Regions from separate parts of the Fictibacillus halophilus genome, predicted to be linked through region 2. Evidence: riboswitches for the same ligand, from Rfam matches in the RefSeq annotation. Region 2 holds a riboswitch; the other holds the start of a gene.
The links. A riboswitch is a leader RNA that binds a small molecule or an ion and turns the genes downstream of it on or off. The one in region 2 is predicted to bind FMN.
Positions count from the first base shown of each region.

Region 1: linked by a shared signal. The riboswitch ahead of I5J82_RS12750 (ECF transporter S component) and the one ahead of ribE (riboflavin synthase) in region 2 are both predicted to bind FMN.

Region 1 is NZ_JAEACF010000001.1:2,447,979-2,454,802, reverse strand. It holds gene argF (ornithine carbamoyltransferase) at 1-49, shown strand, start outside; gene I5J82_RS12780 (NifU family protein) at 306-551, opposite strand; gene I5J82_RS12775 (YuzD family protein) at 710-1,033, shown strand; gene I5J82_RS12770 (LSM domain-containing protein) at 1,122-1,430, shown strand; gene I5J82_RS12765 (NAD(P)/FAD-dependent oxidoreductase) at 1,472-2,536, opposite strand; gene I5J82_RS12760 (YuzB family protein) at 2,775-3,011, shown strand; gene I5J82_RS12755 (NupC/NupG family nucleoside CNT transporter) at 3,206-4,381, shown strand; gene I5J82_RS12750 (ECF transporter S component) at 4,759-5,337, opposite strand; FMN riboswitch at 5,526-5,671, opposite strand; gene I5J82_RS12745 (hypothetical protein) at 5,771-6,013, shown strand; gene dapF (diaminopimelate epimerase) at 6,031-6,824, shown strand, end outside.
Region 2 is NZ_JAEACF010000001.1:70,035-76,858, reverse strand. It holds gene I5J82_RS00475 (ABC transporter ATP-binding protein) at 1-1,451, opposite strand, end outside; gene ribH (6,7-dimethyl-8-ribityllumazine synthase) at 2,245-2,712, opposite strand; gene I5J82_RS00465 (bifunctional 3,4-dihydroxy-2-butanone-4-phosphate synthase/GTP cyclohydrolase II) at 2,728-3,921, opposite strand; gene ribE (riboflavin synthase) at 3,933-4,580, opposite strand; FMN riboswitch at 4,759-4,905, opposite strand; gene I5J82_RS00455 (TrkH family potassium uptake protein) at 4,960-6,327, opposite strand; gene I5J82_RS00450 (hypothetical protein) at 6,431-6,824, opposite strand, start outside.

The DNA of each region.
Region 1 (6,824 bases), 2.4 Mb from region 2:
AAACCGTCTTCACGCACAAAAAGCATTGCTTGTTCGTTTGATGAGTTAACAGGTTAACATAAAATACATGCATAGCTTCTTGTTTTTATTTTTTTGTCTCCTTTGAATAGTTGGTTGTAGTGGAAGGTGGGAGACTCCTGCGGGACAGGCGGGCAGGTGAGACACTTAAAAGTAAAACGTACGAATGTGGCTCACCGCCTGCCCCGCGGAAAGCGAGCACCTGAAACGGAAGCCAACAGCTTTTAAGCTTACAATAAACATCAAAAAAAGAAGCCGCTCTAGATTGAGCGGCTTCTTCGTTATCATTAAAATACTTGTTCTAATTCAACAACACCAGGAACTTCTTCAAGAAGTGCACGTTCGATACCAGCTTTTAGTGTAATTGTTGAACTTGGGCAGCTACCACATGCTCCCATAAGGCGTACTTTTACTACACCTTCTTCAATATCCACTAATTCCACGTCTCCTCCATCACGAAGAAGGAACGGGCGTAATTTATCAAGAACTTCTTCAACTTGTTCACGCATCTCTAAGTTTTGAGTTTCAGCCATAATAATCAAGGCTCCTTTCTTAAAAAGAACTTACTCTTAGTATACGGGATATGGAATAAAAAATCCATGAGCAAGCATCATGATATTTGTTCCTTTTTCTTTTATGAAAAATAAGGTATGATGAAAGCAAATAAGCGCATACATTGAGGTGATTCTTCATGAGTAACTCATTTAGTATTAAAGTATATGGAGCGGAACAAAAATGTGCCAGCTGTGTTCATCTTCCTTCAGCAAAAGAAACAGCTGAATGGCTAGAGGCAGCAATCTCAAGAAAGTTTCCGAACTTATTGTTTAATGTTCTTTATATAGACATGGAAAGAACGGAAAATGAGATCGATCAGGCATTTTCAGAAAGAATTGTAGAAGAAGACCTTTTTTATCCTGTCGTCGTAATTGATGGAGAGGTAGTAGCAGAAGGTAATCCGAACTTAAAAACGATCTATGCAATTATAGAACAGAATGGTTATGGCGCTGTAAGTTAAGCGCCTATTTTTTTTATTTTGGGTTTGTACACACGCCTTGTACTTCTCTTAAGAATAAGATGTAGGGAGAAAAAGGAGGCAAATTGTATTGTTGAACCCTTTAAAAGGTAAAAGTCATAAAGATGAGTCGTCCTCATTTGCTGGACATCATCACCATCATTACCATGATCTTTGTCTCGAGTACATGGGACAGAAGGTTACGATTGAACTGAATGATGGAAATGTATATCACGGTCAATTGCATAGCTATGATCAAGATAATATGTATATGATCATGCCAGGTGAGCAAGCTGATCGTAATAGCCGTATCATTTTTGTCGGGCCGTTTTTTCCTGGCTTCGGAGTTTTTGGTTTTCCGTTTTACCGAATTCGTCGTTTCCGTCCTTATTATTGGTAAAATGCAGAAAAAGACCCATGCAGCTTTGCATGGGTCTTTACTTATACTTGATATTTATACAACCAAAGAATTCCTGATTTTAATAAACGTGGTACTCTACCTATAAGCGCAGTACTTCCCATCGTACCAAATCCGCTCTTCTTACCGAGAGAACCCATAACACCTTTTAGTTTGATCTCATTCATTTCTGGAAGGGGCTGATCGTTCCAACGAGCCAAAAGGACTTGGGAGATCTGTTCTGCTTGCTCCTCTGCTAATTGTGCACTTGGTGCATAAGGGAGGCTCGCGCAATCTCCGACAACATATACATGCTCTTCAGCTGGAAGGTGATGATGTTCAGTAAGAACAACACGTCCTTGACTGTCTTTTTCCACATCTAAATCACGAACGATTCGGCTTGGCTGTATGCCTGCTGTCCAAACGATAGCATCACACTCAACCTTTTCGTCATGATTATAAAGAGCGCCTTCTTCAACCTTTGTTACATTTGAATTGTTGATTACTTCAACACCGTGTTCAACAAACCAGTTTTGTACATAGTTGCTCAATCTCTTTTTATAAGCGGAGAGAATCATATCACCACGGTCAAAGAGTTTGATGGTGAGGTCTGGACGGCTCTCACGAAGTTCAGATGCTAACTCTACACCTGAAAGACCCGCACCTACTACTGCAACAACTGCATTTGCATGCAAGTTGTTTAAAATTTGATACGTTTGACGCGACTTATCAATGGTCTGAATGCTAAGCGTAAATTGGTCAGCACCAGGAACATTATGATATTTGTCTTCACAACCTAGGCCGATAACCAAATCATCATATGAAACCGCATCTTGGTCTTTTAATAGAACTTTCTTTTCTTTTACATCAATTGCTGTAACTTCACCATATTTAATATTCAGGCGTGGGTGGTCCGGAAAAGTTACACGAACATGATGATCAGATATGGTTCCTGCAGCAAGTGCATAATATTCGGTCTTTAGACAATGGTAAGGTACACGATCAATAAGCGTAAGCTGAATGTTTTCAGGGAGGTCTGAGGAATTAAGAAGTCTCTTTAGCACACGCATATTTCCATATCCTCCGCCAAGTAAAACGAGGTGTTTCATTTGTCATTTCCCCTTTTCTTTCAAGACAATTCTTATCTGTTTTTGAAATGCTTTATATAAGTAAATAACCTTAACTCGAAATAAGTAAACGATTACACGTTTTTGACATGTTTAAGTATAGCACTTTGCACCAATTTCACAACTCTTTTATAGAAAAAACACAGGAATAATGAGTGTTTACATTGACTACAACTATAGAAACCGTTAGGATGGATTCATCAAGAGGTGAAGAATATAAATGAGACCGATTATAGAGTTTTGTGTAAGTAATCTAGCGAGTGGTGCACAAAAAGCGCTTGAAGAACTTGAGAAGGACTATGATCTTGACGTTATTGAGTATGGGTGTCTGGGTTATTGTGGACACTGTGCTAAATCGCTGTTTGCTTTAGTGAATGGAGATATTGTTCACGGAGAAACATCGGACGAACTTGTTAAAAATATTTACAATCATATAGAAGAAAACGGGATGTTTTAAAAAGCAGCTATTCAAAAAATGGATAGCTGCTTTTTTCATGGATAAGTACAGTCCGATTGGGAAAAATATCTAGCATATTATTTTTAGAAAAACGATTGCATTTTTGTCGAAATTTGTTACATTAGAAAAGGGTCAGTCATTTGATGTCTGACAACCATGCAAGATTATCGAGTTAAGTAATAGGGGGAACTTTCATGTCAATTTTAATTGGAATTTTGGGTATTATTGCATTAATTGCAATCGCTTTCATCATGTCTAATGATAAGAAGAACATTAACTATAAAGCGGTTGGAATAATGTTAGTAGTACAGTTATTCATAGCGTGGTTCATGCTTAATACAACAGTAGGTAAAACGGTATTAAACAAAATTGTAAACGTTTTTAATAAGGTCCTTTCATTTGGTAATGATGGTATTGCGTTCGTATTTGGTGATTTAAGTGGTAAAGAATACTTCTTTATTAACGTACTTATGATGATTGTGTTTGTTTCCGCTTTACTTTCAATCTTGACATACACTCGTATTTTACCTTTAGCTATAAAATACATCGGCGGAACTGTTGCTAAGATAACAGGTCTTCCTAAAATAGAATCTTTCGTTGCTGTAAACTCAATGGTCTTTGGTGATACAACTGCCATTATCTCTGTTAAATCTCAATTGCATAAACTTTCAGCAAACCGACTTTTCGTTGTTGTAACATCTTCATTAGTAGCTGTTAGTTGTTCGATCCTTGGTGCTTACATGCAAATGATTCCTGCTGAATACGTACTTGTGGCTTTACCAATCAACGTATTCTCTGGATTGATTTTATCTTCCATCGTATGTCCTGTAACTGCCGAAGAAGATGAAGAAATTGATGTAAAAGAAATGGTTAAAGAAAAGTCACTGTTTGAAGCAATTGGTAACGGTGCATTAGATGGAGGTAAGGTTGCTCTAATCGTAGGTGCGATGCTAATTACCTACATCGGATTACTTTCAATGGTCAACTTTGCTTTTGATGCCGTAACAGGTCTAACGTTCCAACAAATTTTAGGTTATGTTTTTGCTCCGATTGCTTTTATCATGGGTATACCTGCTAATGAAATCGTACAAGCTGGTTCTGTTATGGGAACAAAAGTTGCTGCAAACGAATTCGTTGCGATGCTAGACTTTATGAAAATGATCCCGAACATGGATCCAAAAACAGTTGGTATCGTTTCTGCATTCTTAATTTCATTTGCTAACTTCTCTTCAATCGGAATTATTTTAGGAACTGTTCAAGCGATTAATGGAGAAAAAGCTTCAATGCTTGCTAAAGTAGGTTTAAAAGTATTACTTGTAGCTACTATGGGTTCTGTATTAACAGGAACAATTGTAGGGTTATTCTTATAAGATATTTATGAAAATGCTCGAAGCTCAAGCTTCGAGCATTTTTTAATAGATAAGAACAAAATGATATATGAAGTGGCTTTTACGGTACGTGTTCCTATACTTTTTACGCGTTCGCACACTTTTCCGCACGTTTCGACCCGCACGCATCCCTTCATTTTACAAACAACGGTTTAACACCAGGCACAAACAAAGAAAAAAAACCTACAAAACCTGTATGCTACCTTTTTGGAACAATTTTTTAGAAAAAATATAAGAATGTATCAGAGAATCAGGTTGTTTCTCGTATACAGCTATCGGTTAACTAAGGATGCTTTACATCATTACATTAACAAATAAACCGCTGTGGAAACTTCTCCACAACGGTTTTATAATTATATTTAAGCCTGCTGAGCAATCTGTTTCATCACCCATGGCTGCATTCGGTTGTATAATGCTACGAATAACAGTGTAATTATCGTACCTTTTATCAAGTTAAACGGTGTTATCCCTTTTAGTATAAGATCAAGCATCATCTGGCTAGACATCGGATCAGCACCAAGGAACCACGTATATGCAGGTAAGATGATCAGGTAGTTGAGCAGCCCCATCATAAATGTCATCAAAACCGTTCCTAAGATCAAGCCCGCTGAAAGACGTTTAACAGAATTCTTTTTGCGGAATAAGTAGGATACTGGAAGAATGAAGAGAATACCGGCAACAAAGTTTGCTAATTGACCAACTGGTACTCCTGTAAAGCTTCCTACTATACCATAGTGTAGAACATTTTTTATGGCTTCTACCATAACTCCTGCTGCAGGTCCAAAAATGATTGCAGCTAAAAGTGCAGGCACCTCACTAAAGTCAATCTTTAAGAATGGAGGTAACCCTGGGAACGGGAAGTCGAGCATCATTAGTACATAAGCAATCGTACTGAGCATCGATACCGCTACCATTTGTTTGATCTTTCCCTTTTGCATTGAAATCTCTCCTCTTTTGTGTTGCGCCATCTCATGATTTCGAATGCAGCACAGCCTGTTTCACACAAAAAATCCTTAGTCAGTTAACGAGACTAAGGGAGTTTGTAAGTATGATAAACAGCATGTAAAAGATGCACAAAATGGCATGCTTAAACAAAGGGTTCTAATTTTAAGTTGAACCGCTGTACCTACATCTTCTCCCATCCAGACTATACTGTCGGCTCTGGAATTACACCAGATCAGCAAAAAAGAAAACTATTTCGCTCACGGGCTGATGAAGAGGGAATCTTCAAATACCGCCGGTCGGGAATTTCACCCTGCCCCGAAGATGGATCGCTATTGTATTTTGTTACATCACCTATTATACTTTAAAAAATGTAAGTTGTGAACGAATATGCAATAACCATACCTTCCAAATAGAGGATGAACCGATATGAAGTTAACATTTGAATATACATGGCCATATGAAAGAATGATGAAGGATATTTATATTTCAGAGTGTCCGTTCTGCCAACAAGACAATGTTTTGACTTCCTTTAAAGAGGAACAGTTGAGTCTTGCTCAAGAGGGGATCAAACAGATTCTTATTATGCCTTGCTGTCATGGCAAGTTAACCATACTGAACGCAGACGACGACTATTTTTATACGGATGAAAAATTGAGAGGTCAATCATAAGGAGCACGGTTTAAGCGATGGATACGTTGAAATTCACAAAAATGCATGGATTAGGCAATAATTACATCTATATAAACATGTTTGAAGAGACAATTGATGAAGCTGATCTTCCAAAGCTAGCAATGGCTGTTTCGAACCCTTACACAGGCATTGGATCAGATGGAATGATTCTAATTTGTCCAAGTAAATTGGCTCCAGTGAAAATGCGAATCTTCAATAATGACGGTTCTGAAGCTAAAAACTGTGGTAACGGACTTCGTTGTGTGGCCAAATTTGCGTACGAGAACGACTTAGTAAAAGAAACAGAATTTCAAATTGAAACACTTGGTGGGTTCGTAACTGCAAAAGTAACAACAGATAACAATAATAAAGTATCACTTGTTACGGTTAATATGGGTAATCCCATCCTTCAACCTCAACAAATTCCTGTTACTGGATTTAACCACCTCCAACAAGTGGTGAATGAGGAAGTGTCATTTGACGATACACCATTAAAACTAACTGCTGTATCAATGGGTAATCCGCATGCGGTGTTCTTTGTGGATAACATTGAGGATGCACCCCTGCATTCGTTAGGTCCTATAATAGAAAAAGATTCAATGTTTCCTGATTGGGTAAACGCAGAGTTTGTTGAAGTTGTGTCTAAAAATGAAATGCACTTTAGAGTTTGGGAAAGAGGATCAGGTATTACACAAGCGTGTGGTACGGGAGCTTGTGCGGCCGCTGTAGCTGCTGTTCTAAACGAAAAAGCAGAAAGAAATACAGACATTACCGTTCATTTAGCAGGCGGTGATCTTATCATTAATTGGAA
Region 2 (6,824 bases):
GACACACGTTGCTTTTGTCCTCCTGATAACGCCACACCTTTTTCCCCGACAAGCGTGTTCAATCCTTCAGGAAGGAACTGAACATCTTTTCTAAATGATGCCATCTCCATGACATGATTCAACTTATCGACACCCGCTGTGCTATTTCCAAATAAGATATTTTCCTCTACCGATTTGGAGAAAAGAATAGCATCCTGCGGTACGTAACCGATCCATCCTTGCAGATCTTCTAAAGCGATATCCTCAATGCCTACACCAGAGAATGTGATGTTCCCTTTTCCAGCTGGATACTCTCTTAAAAGCTGTTTAAGAAGTGTCGTTTTTCCGCTTCCCGTTCGGCCAACAATTCCAAGAGTCGCTCCTTTTTCCACCTTAATGTTGATGTTATTTAAGTTATCTGTTTCTGAAGAAGGATATCGGAATGTCACATCTTCGAATGCTATTGTGCCCGGATCCTTTAGTGGGACAAGGTCTTCTCTATTCTTAACATCAGGTTCATAGCTTAATGTTTCGTTAACACGATCAAGTGATGCACTTCCACGTTCCATCACATTTATGAGTTCACCAATCGCAATCATCGGCCAGATCAGCATACCTAAGTAAACGTTAAAGGTAACTAGCTCACCAAGTGTGATCGTCTTATGAAAGACCATGTAAGCTCCATAGCCTAAACCGATTAAATAGCTTATTCCTACCAAGACCTTGATCGTTGGTTCAAATAACGCATCGATTCTTGATACAGCCAAATTCTTTTCAAATACATCTTCTGTTACTTTATTGAAACGCTCTACATCCTCTTTTTCTTGAACATAAGCTCGAATGACACGTACTCCTTGTATGCTTTCCAGAACGGAATCGTTCATTTCTCCAAACGCGTCTTGCGCAACGGTAAAACGCTGATGTACTTTTTTTCCGTATTTCTTAATAATAAACGCGATGATCGGCAGTGGAATGAGCGCTGCAAACGTCAATTTCCAACTGATCATGAATCCCATCACAAACAGGATTGTCAGCATGAACAAACTAGAATCTACAAGGGTTAAGATTCCAAATCCTGCAGTCATGGAGATGGCTTTTAAGTCGTTTGTCGCACGTGCCATCAAATCTCCTGTTCTATTTTTCTCAAAAAATGTAGGAGTCATCTTTAATAAGTGCCGCATAAAACTTGAACGCATCGAGCGCTCGATGATAAAAGCTCCTCCAAAAAGCTGATACATCCAGATATACATCGTAATGTACATGGAAACTAGAACAGCTACAAAGATTCCAAGAGTCTTCATCATGTCTTCTTTTGTGATTGTGCCCATATGAATGGAGTCAATGATGTTACCGATGAGTTTCGGTGGGATGATCTCGATGATCCCAACGCCAGTCAGCAACACTACTGCAATTGTGTATCGTATCCAATGCTTCTTAAAGAACCATGCTAATTTACCTAAAACTGAAAACATAATGTCTCCCCTCTCGATCTACCATTCTTTTAAACAATTGTTTAACGAAGCTACCCAAAAAGTGTATGATCCTTGCGTTCTAGCCACACATTTAATGATTTTCTTTTCATTTGTTCTCCTCCTCATGTTTAGTGAATCTATTGCAACAAGAAGAGTGATCTCTTCTATGCAAACAAAAATAAAAAAGCATACCATTCGAACTCGGTATGCTTTGAAATCATAAAAAAACACACGTCACGACTGGGGTGACCTGCGTACAAACATGTATGTAGAAAAGGCAGATATGTAGAATGAAAATCCTAATACATCTCTTCCGGCAGGCCATGGTATGAAATTGTAGAGTCATCGTTGATTACAACAGTGACCGCAATTTGAATAACAACCATTTCTTTCACCATGACACAACCATCCTTTCCATAATTTTGTAGTTTGTAACTTTGGTAATCTTAACACTATTCTAATAACTATGTCAATTGCTTTTAGATATGCTTAAAATTATTTAAAATGCTGTTAATTTTTACTTTAGAGGGGTGTTTGAAATGAGGTTTACGCTTCAATCTACAACGTTTCGACATGAACCTACCATTATTTACTTTCAATCCTGAAGTTTTCACTTTCCATCCACGAGTTTTTGCTCTCAATCCACAAATTTTTACACTTAATCCACGAGATCATGCTCTCAATCCAAAAGTTACCGACGAGTCGACACCACTCGACAAGCTCGAACACCATCGTTTATAAAACAAACAAAACCCGCCACTTAAAAAAGTGACGGGTTTCCACACACATGCCATTATCCCAACTGACGCGTTAAGTTTGCCATTTCAATAGCAGACACAGCTGCTTCCCAACCTTTGTTTCCAGCTTTCGTTCCAGCGCGTTCAATCGCTTGTTCAATCGAGTCAACGGTCAACACGCCGAAGATCACAGGAACACCGCTCGTCATTGAGGCTTGAGCGACCCCTTTCGCCGCTTCATTACATACGTAATCAAAGTGTGGAGTCGACCCTCTAATTACCGCTCCTAAGGTAATCACAGCATCATAGTTACCGCTATCTGCCATCTTTTTAGCGATCAACGGAATTTCAAAGGCTCCTGGAACCCAAGCGATGTCTACATCATCTTCAGAAATACCGTGTCTCTTGAAGGCATCTTGTGCACCAGACACCAATTTATCGGAAATAAAATCATTAAAACGTCCTGCTACAATACCTACTTTTAATCCTGTACCAACTAAATGTCCTTCGAATAATTTTGCCATGACTATTCCTCCTGTTTAGAAATGAAGCATATGCCCCAATTTGCTCTTTTTTGTTTTTAGATAATCTTCGTTGTTCTTGTTATGAGGCATCTGAAGCGCCACACGATCGGTCACTTCTAAGTCATAACCTTTTAATCCAGCAATCTTTCTTGGATTGTTTGTCAGCAGTTTCATCTTACTAATGCCAAGATCCTTTAAGATCTGAGCTCCAATTCCATAGTCACGAAGATCTGGTGCAAACCCAAGCTGTTCATTTGCCTCAACGGTATCCAAACCCTCTTCTTGAAGTTTATAAGCTTTCATCTTATTGATAAGTCCGATACCGCGTCCTTCTTGTCTCATGTACAGCAAAACGCCACGACCTTCTTTTTCTATCTGAGAAAGAGCTGCGTGAAGCTGTGATCCACAATCACAACGAGCAGAACCGAAAACATCACCTGTTAAACACTCAGAATGAACACGGACGAGAACTGGCTCTCCGGTTGCGATCTCACCTTTTACCAGTGCCACATGTTCTTTCTCATCCAATACATTCGAAAAACCGATCGCTTTAAAATCACCGAATTCTGTAGGCAGAGTAATCTCTACTTCACGCTTCACCATCTGCTCTGTTTTGTTTCGGTACGTAATAAGATCCTTTATCGTGATCAGCTTCATATTATGTTGTTTCGCAAGTTCAACGAGTTCAGGAACACGAGCCATCGTTCCGTCTTCTTTCATGATCTCACAGATAACACCAGCAGATTTGCTTCCGGCCATTTGGGCAAGATCGATTGCAGCTTCTGTATGCCCTGCTCTACGCAACACACCGCCGTTTTTTCCGATCAACGGAAAAATATGGCCGGGACGTTTAAAATCTGAAGGAAGGGAATCAGCATTTACTAGCTCACGTACTGTAGCTGCTCTCTCTTGCGCTGAAATACCCGTTGTTGTTGAAATATGATCGACGCTTATCGTAAAAGCCGTGCCGTGCGAATCTGTGTTGGCTGCTACCATCGGTGAAAGATCAAGCTTTAAAGCAATTTCTTCAGAGATCGGTGTACATACTAAGCCTCGGCCATGCGTCACCATAAAGTTGATACTCTCTGGGGTAATTCCCTCAGCGAGCGCAACAAAGTCACCCTCATTTTCACGATCTTCGTCATCTACTACGATTACAATTTTTCCTTCTTTAAGATCTGCAACTGCTTCTTCTATGGAGTGAAACATGAACTCTCCTCCTAAAATCCGTGCTCTTGTAAGAAATCAAGAGACAGCTTCGACTTTTGTGTTGTTTCTTGTTTTGGCGACAACATATTGTGTACATATTTTGCGAGCATGTCACATTCAATGTTCACGATGTCACCCGTTCCCTTTGACCCTAGAATCGTATGTTCTGCTGTATGAGGAATCAAAGAAACGGTAATTGTACTTTCGGTTACTTCAAATATAGTGAGACTCGTTCCATCTACACATACGGAGCCTTTCAACATAAAATAGCGCATCAGATGGTCAGGCAATGTAATCGTATAATAAATAGCATTTCTCTCTGGACGCTTTTCAACGATTGTTCCCGTACCATCAACATGTCCGGAAACAAAATGTCCACCGAACCTGCCACCAGCAGCCATCGCCCGTTCTAGATTGACTGAATCCCGATTGTTTAACAGTCTCAATGTGGATGAACGAAACGTTTCAGGCATAACATCCACAGTGAACTCCCTTTTACTAAAAGATGTTACCGTTAAACAAACACCATTCACCGCTATACTGTCCCCAAGGTTTACATCTTTCAGTACTTCATCGGCTGTAATGGTAAGTACGATCGTTTCATTGCCTTTAGAAATGGATTTAATCGTACCCTTTTCTTCAATAATGCCTGTAAACAAAAAGCTTTCCCTCCCTCGTATGACGTTCGTATCATCGTAAATATGCATAAGCAGGAGTCCTTTTTCTTAATACAAATAACCCCGGAAACAAAATGCTTCCGGGGTTTTAAATGTTAAGAATATAACAAAATAAACCTTTAAATATACCTATTTCAACACAGGTATTCTAAAAGTGTTCACGTTCCTTCTCCCATCCAGACTATACTGTCGGCTTCGGAATTGCACCGAATCCACCGTTTCTGCAAAAGCAAAACCGGGTCACGGACTAAGAGGCTAGAGCCTCATCACCGCCGGTTGGGAATTTCACCCGACCCCGAAGGACTTATTTACTTATGTTCATTATAAGTAAACATCGAAGTGAATTCAAACGGGATCACTTTTATTGACCAATTATTAATTTTTCTTTCGGATAATGAATGTGCTCTGTTACTGTTTTCCCTCGGATGATGAACAAGAATGATAAGACACCAATCCTACCGATGAACATTAAGAGCATAAGGATTACTTTACCCGTTGAGCTCAACTGGCCCGTAATTCCAGTAGAAAGCCCTGTGGTTCCAAAAGCTGAACATACTTCGAAGAATAAGTACTCGATCGGCATAGGATCAGTGATCGCCAAGACGATGGTGGATGTTGTACAGAGCACCATCGCAACAATAATAACAATAAAGGATTTTTGAATGTCCTCTGGATAGATCTCTCGTTTAAAAATTTTAATCGTGTTTCTTCCTTTTGCATAAAAGAGAATCGCTAAAAGAGCTACGGCGAATGTAGTTGTTCTTATCCCTCCACCGACCGAGCTAGGTGAAGCGCCGATAAACATCATAATCGATAAGAAAAGCATAGTAGGTACTGTTAATTGTGAGATATCCATCGTAGACAAACCGCCACTACGAGTCGTAACAGACTGAAACATCGAATAAAAGAATGATTCATGCCAAGACTTTCCTTCAAAGAAAGCGTTCATTTCTAAAACATAAAAACCGATCGCACCTGTTACAACTAAAATAGCAAATGTAGTTGTCGTGACCTTTGTAAAAAGAGTGAACGTATAACGCTCTAAATACTTTCGTTCTTTAATAAAGTTATTAATCTCAACTAGAACAGGAAATCCTATCGCACCTGATGTAATCAATAACATCGTCACAATTTGAACAAGATAATCATTACGGAAAGGGATTAATGAACTTCCCGTTATATCAAATCCAGCATTCGTTGTAGCTGTAACGGCCGCAAAAAAAGCGTGGTAAAGCACCTCAACTTCTGTATCATAATAAGGCTGAAACAATATGAAGAACAAAACTGTTCCTACAATTTCGATCCCAATGATTAACGTTAAAATCTGCTTCATCAGCTGAACGAGTCCAGCAAGTGTGGATTGATTCTGATCCGTCATAATTAATTGACGTTCTCTCATTCCAATCCGTTTTCCTATTAATAACCAGACCGCCGTTCCTAGTGTCATGACACCAATTCCACCAATTTGGCAAATTAAAGCTAGAAGGATGACTCCGACGTGATTGAACGTTTCTGAGATACTAACAGAAGTGAGCCCTGTTACACTAACTGCACTCACCGCTGTAAATAGTGCATCAATAAATTTCAGCTCTACTCCTTCGTTATGCCCGACTGGTAAGCTTAATAGTAAAGTGGCTACTAAAACAGACAATAAATAAAAGATTACGATAAGCTGAACGGAAGTTAGAAATGATTTTTTTTGTTGTGTAGTTGCTGTATTTTTAAACATATATTTTCACCTGTCGAGAGGATTTTTCTGTAACCTTCTGAAATCTTAACAATAGCATTTCCATTTAACAAGGTGAAATTGAACATTTGCTAAAAAAAGACTGTTAATCTTCTAAAATACATTCTTCATCAGCCATTCTCTTTTCAATAAGCCTCATTAATTCAGCAGGATGATCTACTTTAATAACTACCCTTGTTACGTTCTTCTTAAATCCATATATGATATCTGACCTTACAGGTTTTTTCAACAGCAACTCAATATTCGGTTTTTCCGGAATAAAATCACTTACTCGCGCTTCAAACGTATACTTGAGTTCAGCTGCACTCAACTCATCAGGTCCTTCATACGTTTTCCATTCTTGAATGTCTTTAAACGGAAGGTCAAGGCTCTTGATAAAACCTACATTTAGAATCAATGAATCCTCTGTGACAATCACAGGTACTTTTTTTACGGCTTGCATTTGGCCGATTAGAAACAGAATAGAATAGATGTTTATA